DNA from 2 places in the Streptomyces sp. NPDC001594 genome. Region 2 is predicted to be linked to the other one. Evidence: riboswitches for the same ligand, from Rfam matches in the RefSeq annotation. Region 2 holds a riboswitch; the other holds the start of a gene.

Region 1 (4,137 bases), on a different contig from region 2:
GACGCCGAGCGATCCGATGATCACGCCTGCGAGCAGCAAACCGCTCATGTCGATGTCCGGGTACAGGCCGTGGATCAGCCCGGTGTTGTCGTCCGTGTTCCCGCTGAGGAACGCCCAGTCGATGAACAGTGAGCCCAGCAGGCCGATCAGCAGCAGCGAGACCAGGGTGCCGAGGACGGCCACCGAGGTGCGGGCGGTCAGGCCGTGGCACATGTAGAGGGCGATCAGCATGATCGCGCTGGCCCCGACCACCGCGACGACCAGGGGGTTCGAGCCCTGGAGGATCGCCGGGAGGATGAACAGGGTCAGCACCCCGAAGCTGACCACGAGCGCGATGAGCGCGAACAGCCCGCGCATCCGGCCGACGACCACCACCGCGACCGCGAAGATGCCCGCCAGCAGGGCCATCGGGAACTTCCGGTTCAGGTCGATCACGGAGTACTGGAGGTCACGCGGCGCGTCCGGCGCATAGGCGACCACCACCTCCTGCCCCTTCTCCAGCTGCCGCGGCGCACCGGGCTGGACGATCTCGAAGAAGACGCGGCCCTTGTCCGGCCCGGTGCCCACCTCGACGGTCGCCCTCTTGCACGCACCGCCCGGCGACGTCTGCGCCGCACCCCCGGGGGCGGGGGCGCCCCCGGGGGGCGGAACCTGCGCGGCGTTCACCGACTTGCAGTCGATGTCGGCGAGCGCGACCACCTTGCCCTGCTGCGTCTGGCGGTCGAAGCCCACCCCGGTGCGCTGGTGGGCGGGGGCTCCGCCGGGCCACAGGACCACCAGGCCGACGAAGACGGCGGCGGCGAAGGGGATCAGTACGGCGGAGATCACCCGCCGCAGGTGCTTGGACACGGGGGCGGCGGGGCCGTGCCCGTGACCGTGCCCATGGGAATGCCCGTGGCCGTGGGAGTGCCCGGCTGGGCCACCGGCCGCGTGCCCGTGGGACGCGTGTTCGTGACCGGTGTGGCCAGTGGGCTCGTTGGGCTCGGTGGGGGGAGGTGGCGAGGTCGTCACCGGCAGATCATCGCAAGAGATGAGGGGGCCCACTGTTCAGCACGCCACAGATGACGCTAGCGTGGGGGCTACTTTGCACAACGCGGGAGCTCGGAGCACCGGGCTGAGAGGGCGCTGATCACCGTACGCGCAGCAGATTGCGTACGGGAGGAGGCTGCGTCGACCGCCGAACCTGTTACCGGGTAATGCCGGCGTAGGGAGATCAGGTCTCATGACCATTCAGGACGCACGCACGCCTGCCGCCGGCGAGAACGCCGACGGCCAGACCGAGCGCCAGCCCGGCTGGCACAAGGGATACCTGGCGGGTTCCCGCCCCGACATCCGGGTGCCGGTCCGCCAGGTCCACCTCACCAACGGCAAGGACGTCACGCTCTACGACACGTCCGGTCCGTACACCGACCCGCAGATCGAGACGGACGTCCGCCGCGGGTTGCCGCCGCTGCGTGAGAACTGGATCATCGGCCGCGGTGACACCGAGGAGTACGCGGGCCGCCCCGTGCGCCCCGAGGACGACGGGATCAAGCACACCTCGCCGCGCGGCGGCCTCAAGAACCTCGACGCGGTCTTCCCCGGCCGTCCGCGCCTGCCGCGCCGCGGTCGCGGCGGTCAGGCCGTCACGCAGCTCGCGTACGCCCGGCGGGGCGAGATCACCCCGGAGATGGAGTACGTCGCGATCCGCGAGAACGTCTCCCCGGAGGTCGTTCGTGAGGAGATCGCCGCAGGTCGCGCGGTGCTCCCGGCCAACGTGAACCACCCGGAGATCGAGCCGATGATCATCGGCAAGCGGTTCCTGGTGAAGGTCAACGCCAACATCGGCAACTCGGCCGTCACCTCCTCCATCGAGGAGGAGGTCGACAAGATGACCTGGGCCACCAAGTGGGGCGCGGACACGGTCATGGACCTCTCGACCGGCCGCAACATCCACACCACGCGTGAGTGGGTCCTGCGCAACTCCCCCGTCCCGATCGGCACCGTGCCGCTCTACCAGGCGCTGGAGAAGGTCGACGGCCGTGCCGAGGACCTCACCTGGGAGATCTACAAGGACACGGTCATCGAGCAGGCCGAGCAGGGCGTCGACTACATGACGGTCCACGCCGGCGTGCTGCTGCCGTACGTGCCGCTGACGGCCCGCCGCAAGACCGGCATCGTCTCGCGCGGCGGCTCGATCATGGCCGCCTGGTGCCTGGCGCACCACAAGGAGAACTTCCTCTACACGAACTTCGAGGAGCTCTGCGAGATCCTCGCGGCGTACGACGTCACGTACTCACTGGGCGACGGCCTGCGCCCCGGCTCCATCGCGGACGCCAACGACGCCGCCCAGTTCGCGGAGCTGAAGACGCTGGGCGAGCTCAACACGATCGCCAAGCGCCACAACGTCCAGACGATGATCGAGGGCCCGGGCCACGTCCCGATGCACAAGATCAAGGAGAACATCGACCTCCAGCAGGAGATCTGCGAGGAGGCGCCGTTCTACACGCTCGGCCCGCTCACCACGGACGTCGCGCCCGCGTACGACCACATCACCTCCGGCATCGGCGCCGCGATGATCGCCTGGTGGGGCACCGCGATGCTCTGCTACGTGACGCCCAAGGAGCACCTGGGCCTGCCCAACCGCGACGACGTGAAGACCGGTGTCATCACGTACAAGATCGCCGCGCACGCGGCGGACCTGGCCAAGGGTCACCCCGGTGCCCAGGAGTGGGACGACGCCCTCTCGGACGCGCGGTTCGAGTTCCGCTGGGAGGACCAGTTCAACCTGGCCCTCGACCCGGACACCGCCCGTGAGTTCCACGACGAGACCCTCCCGGCCGAGCCGGCCAAGACCGCGCACTTCTGTTCCATGTGCGGTCCGAAGTTCTGCTCGATGAAGATCTCGCAGGACATCCGCCGTGAGCACGGCGGTGACCTGAAGGCCGAGGAGATCGAGGCCGGCATGGCGGAGAAGTCCGCCGAATTCGCCGCCTCGGGCAACCGCGTCTACCTGCCCCTGGCGGACTGACCCGGCCGGACGGGCCGTCCCGCGACATCATGGGGGGAGTCGCGGGACGCGCTCGGTGAACGGGCGCGGCGTGGGTCAGGTCGATGCCGACGATGTTTCACGTGAAACGGTCGGTTTCACGTGAAACACTGCCGGGCCCAGCTTCCTCCGGGCGAAGTCCAGGTTTCCGGAGACGCGCTCGCGGTGCTCGTCGGGTAGCTTGCCCTCGCTCAGCAGACGCTCGCAGCACTCCAGGGACTCCCGGTACTCGCCGACCCAGTAGGCGGCGATGGCGAGTTCGTCGAGGGCGCGCCATTCGTGCCAGGCGTACTCCACGAACAGGATGTCCTTCGGGTAGGGGATCCGTTCGGCCTGTTTGGCGAACATGTAGGCCAGCGGCCACCGTTCCTCCACTCGGCAGAGGCCCGCGAGGTCCCCGATCGCCTCGGCGCGCGAGGGGCGGCTCTCGAACGCTCGCAGGTAGCGGTCCATCACCTCGGCGGCGGGTCGGCCCAGGCTCGCGGCGGCTCGTGCGGCGTAGACCCGCGCGAGGTAGGTCTCCTCGTAGAAGCCGACCATGGCCGCCCGGCGGTCGTAGGCGGAGAGGGACTTCTCCTGCTCGCCCGCGTCGCGCCAGCTCTGCCCGAGGTAGAACATGTAGCGGGCGTTCTCGGGCTCTTTGAGCAGCCCCTGTTCGAGCACCGCCGCGTCGCGCAGGTACTTCTGCCGCTGACCGCCCTCGCGGAGCCGGGCGCCTCCGCCGATGCTGAGGATGTGGGCGCCCCCGAGCGTCCCGAGGCTGTACTCGCCGCCGCAGTCGATGTACTCATGGAGCACGCCGACATATCGCCAGGGCAGCCGGGTGGAGACGAGTGCCGCCCGGTAGTGGACGATCGGGCCGTCGTGCAGGGCGATCCGGTACGCGTCGAGGGTCAGCTCGGGCATCCGGAACCCGGGCTCTGTCTCCATCGCGTCGTCGGCGTCGATGAACAGCAGGTAGTCGGCGCGGTCGCGGGCGAGTTCGATGGCCTCGGTGCGGCTGCCGTCGAACCCCTTCCACGGGCGTTCGTAGAGGGCGCCCGGGATGTCCCCGAAGCAGTCCCTGATGACGTCCTGGGTGCCGTCGGTCGAGCCGGTGTCCACGATCA
Region 2 (4,137 bases):
TCGTGGCGGACTACTACGGCGCCATCACGCCCATCAACCAGCTCGCCTCCTTCGCGGTGCCCGAGCCGCGCATGGCGATCGTGACGCCGTTCGACGCCTCCGCCCTGCGCAACATCGAGCAGGCGATCCGCGACTCCGACCTGGGCGTCAACCCGAGCAACGACGGCCGCATCATCCGGGTGACCTTCCCGGAGCTGACGCAGGACCGCCGCAAGGAGTTCATCAAGGTCGCCAAGACCAAGGCCGAGGACTCCCGCGTCTCCATCCGCTCCGTGCGCCGCAAGGCCAAGGACCAGCTCGACAAGCTGGTCAAGGACAAGGAGGCCGGCGAGGACGAGGTGCGCCGCGCCGAGAAGGAGCTCGACGACACCACCGCGAAGTACGTCACGCAGGTGGACGAGCTGCTCAAGCACAAGGAAGCCGAGCTCCTCGAGGTCTGATGAACGACTCTCCCTGGGCCGCTGAGCCGGTACCGGCGGGTCCCGCATACGATGCGCTGGTGGGCCCTCAGACTGCGCCCATGCCCATCGTGCCCGATGCCGCCGGCCGTGCGTTCGACGACCGGGAAGCACGCGATCGGGGGGCCGCCTTCACCGGCGGCCCCCCGCTCCGTACCGAGATGCCGTTGCAGGAGCCCATGCCCAGCCCCCCGCCCCCGCCTCCGCAGGCACCGCAGGACGCCTCGCCCCCACCGCAGAAGAAGCGCGCGGGGCGGGACCTGCGTGCCGCCATAGGGGTCGGCGTCGGCCTCGGCGCGGTGATCTTCGCCTCGCTGTTCATCGTGAAGGCCGTCTTCGTCGGCGTGATCGTCGTCGCCGTCGTCGTCGGCCTGTGGGAGCTCACCTCCCGGCTCCAGGAGAAGAAGGGCATCAAGGCACCGCTGGTCCCGCTCGCGGTCGGCGGCGCTGCGATGGTCATCGCCGGCTACGTCCGGGGGGCCGAGGGCGCCTGGGTCGCCATGCCCCTGACCGCGCTGGCGGTCCTCGTCTGGCGGATGACGGAACCGCCCGAGGACTACCTCAAGGACGTCACCGCGGGCGTCTTCGCGGCGTTCTACGTGCCCTTCCTGGCCACGTTCGTCGCCATGCTGCTCACGGCCGAGGACGGCCCGCAGCGGGTGGTGACCTTCCTGCTGCTGACCGTCGTCAGCGACACGGGGGCCTACGCCGTCGGCTGGCGCTTCGGCAAGCACAAGCTCGCCCCCCGCATCAGCCCCGGCAAGACCCGCGAGGGCCTGTTCGGCGCGGTCGCCTTCGCGATGGCGGCAGGCGCGCTGTGCATGGAGTTCCTCATCGACGGCGGCTCCTGGTGGCAGGGCCTGCTGCTGGGCCTGGCCGTCGCGGTCAGCGCCACCCTGGGCGACCTCGGCGAGTCGATGATCAAGCGTGACCTGGGCATCAAGGACATGGGCACGCTGCTCCCGGGCCACGGAGGCATCATGGACCGCCTCGACTCCCTGCTGCCGACGGCCCCGGTGGTGTGGCTGTTGCTGGCGGCCTTCGTCGGCACCGGCTGACGGGTTCGGGCCGGGTTATCCTGGAGGGCGCGCCGTGTTCGCACGGCGCGCCCTTTCCGTCCGGCGGCCGAGCCGCAGCGGACCGGCCCTGCACGCGCGGGGTGACCCCCACCCCGTCGTACCGAGGAGTACCGCATGGCCCCCCGTCCCGCTCCCGGTGAGCTCACCTTCGTCGCCCCGCGCGGCGCCAAGAAGCCGCCCCGGCACCTCGCCGACCTCACCCCCGCCGAGCGCCGCGAGGCGGTCGCCGCGATCGGTGAGAAGCCGTTCCGGGCCAAGCAGCTCTCCCAGCACTACTTCGCCCGCTACGCCCACGACCCGGCGGAGTGGACGGACATCCCCGCGGCCTCGCGCGAGAAGCTCCAGCAGGAGCTGCTCCCCGACCTGATGAACGTCATCCGGCACATCAGCTGCGACGACGACACCACCCGCAAGACCCTGTGGAAGCTCCACGACGGCACCCTCGTCGAGTCCGTCCTGATGCGCTACCCCGACCGGGTCACCATGTGCATCTCCTCGCAGGCCGGCTGCGGCATGAACTGCCCGTTCTGCGCCACCGGCCAGGCCGGCCTCGACCGCAACCTCTCCACCGCCGAGATCGTGCACCAGATCGTCGACGGCATGCGCGCCCTGCGCGACGGCGAGGTCCCCGGCGGCCCGGCCCGTCTGTCCAACATCGTCTTCATGGGCATGGGCGAGCCGCTCGCGAACTACAACCGCGTCGTCGGCGCCATCCGCCGCCTCACCGACCCCGAGCCCGACGGCCTGGGCCTGTCGCAGCGCGGCATCACCGTCTCCACCGTCGGCCTGGTCCCGGCCATGCTGCGGTTCGCCGACGAGGGCTTCAAGTGCCGCCTCGCCGTCTCCCTGCACGCCCCGGACGACGAGCTGCGCGACACCCTCGTCCCCGTGAACACCCGCTGGAAGGTCCGCGAGGTTCTCGACGCGGCCTGGGAGTACGCCGAGAAGTCCGGCCGCCGGATCTCCATCGAGTACGCCCTGATCCGCGACATCAACGACCAGGCCTGGCGCGGCGACCTGCTCGGCCGCCTGCTCAAGGGCAAGCGCGTGCACGTCAACCTGATCCCGCTGAACCCGACGCCCGGCTCGAAGTGGACCGCCTCGCGCCCCGAGGACGAGAAGGCCTTCGTGGAGGCCATCGCCCGCCACGGCGTGCCCGTGACCGTGCGGGACACCCGCGGCCAGGAGATCGACGGAGCGTGCGGACAGCTCGCCGCGAGCGAGCGGTAGGCTGGCCCGCGTACATCATCTGCATATTCCGACAGGGGAGCGCCACAGCGCTGAGAGTGCGGTAACCGTCAGGCCGCAGACCCTCTGAACCTCGCCCAGGTCATTCTGGGTAGGAAGTTCGGTCACCACCTCAAGCTGTTGCGCCCTGCCCGGGCGCCCCGCTCCACTGAGCGCCCGGGCAGGGCCGCGTCTTCTCCTGGTCATACCCAGGAGGAATCGATCGTGAGCACCACCCAGAAGATCGCGGGGGCGGCACTGGCCGCGGCCCTCGGCGTCACCACGCTGACCGCGTGCGGCGGCGGAACCAAGGACGCGGGCGGGGCCGCCGCGAGCGGCTCGCCGAAGTCCAAGACCGTCACCCTCGTCTCCCACGACTCCTTCAACGTGACCGACTCGGTCCTCAAGGAGTTCGAGCAGCAGAGCGGCTACACCGTCAAGGTCCTGAAGTCCGGGGACGCCGGCGCCGCCCTCAACCAGGAGATCCTCACCAAGGGCTCCCCGCGCGGCGACGTCTTCTTCGGTGTCGACAACACGCTCCTCTCGCGCGCCCTCGACAACGGGATCTTCACCCCCTACGAGGCCAAGGGCCTGGCCGAGGTCAAGCCCGAGTTCGTCCTCGACAAGCAGCACCGCGTCACCCCGGTCGACTCCGGCGACATCTGCGTCAACTACGACAAGGCGTACTTCGCCGACAAGAAGATCGCCCCGCCGCAGACGCTGGACGACCTGCTCAAGCCGGAGTACAAGAACCTGCTGGTCACCGAGAACGCCGCGACCTCGTCGCCCGGCCTCGGCTTCCTCCTCGCCTCCGTCGGCAAGTATGGGGATGGGGGCACCTCCCAGGGCGAAGCCTCTGGGGGAGGTTGGAAGGATTACTGGAGCAAGCTCAAGGCCAACGGCGTCGAAGTGGTCGACGGCTGGGAGCAGGCCTACAACGAGCGCTTCTCCGGCTCCGCCGGCGGCAAGAAGGCCAAGGGCGACCGCCCGCTGGTCGTCTCCTACGCCTCCAGCCCGCCGGTCGAGGTCCTCTACGGCGAGCCCCAGCCGGCCGAGGCACCCACGGGCGTGGCCACCGGCACCTGCTTCCGCCAGGTCGAGTTCGCGGGCCTGCTGAAGGGCGCGAAGAACGAGGAGGGCGGCAAGGCCCTCATCGACTTCCTGATCGGCAAGAAGTTCCAGGAGGACATGCCGCTCCAGATGTTCGTGAACCCGGTGGTCAAGGACGCGAAGCTGCCGGAGGTGTTCACCAAGCACGGCGTGGTCGTCGAGAAGCCGGAGAACGTGGCCCCCGAGGCCATCGCGAAGAACCGTGACCAGTGGGTCAAGGCATGGTCCTCGATCGTCGTGAAGTAGCACGCGACGGCTCCCCG

Evidence for each region. Region 2 has a riboswitch for thiamine pyrophosphate ahead of ACFY0O_RS22320 (thiamine ABC transporter substrate binding subunit). Riboswitches for the same ligand answer to the same signal wherever they lie in the genome.
Region 1: another riboswitch for thiamine pyrophosphate. It lies ahead of thiC (phosphomethylpyrimidine synthase ThiC); the one in region 2 lies ahead of ACFY0O_RS22320 (thiamine ABC transporter substrate binding subunit).

What each region holds. Positions count from the first base shown of each region.
Region 1 is NZ_JBIAVB010000002.1:115,999-120,135, reverse strand. It holds gene ACFY0O_RS04030 (YibE/F family protein) at 1-1,044, opposite strand, end outside; TPP riboswitch at 1,084-1,228, shown strand; gene thiC (phosphomethylpyrimidine synthase ThiC) at 1,223-3,010, shown strand; gene ACFY0O_RS04020 (glycosyltransferase) at 3,086-4,137, opposite strand, start outside.
Region 2 is NZ_JBIAVB010000011.1:95,016-99,152, reverse strand. It holds gene frr (ribosome recycling factor) at 1-440, shown strand, start outside; gene ACFY0O_RS22330 (phosphatidate cytidylyltransferase) at 440-1,516, shown strand; gene rlmN (23S rRNA (adenine(2503)-C(2))-methyltransferase RlmN) at 1,652-2,767, shown strand; TPP riboswitch at 2,791-2,901, shown strand; gene ACFY0O_RS22320 (thiamine ABC transporter substrate binding subunit) at 2,990-4,120, shown strand.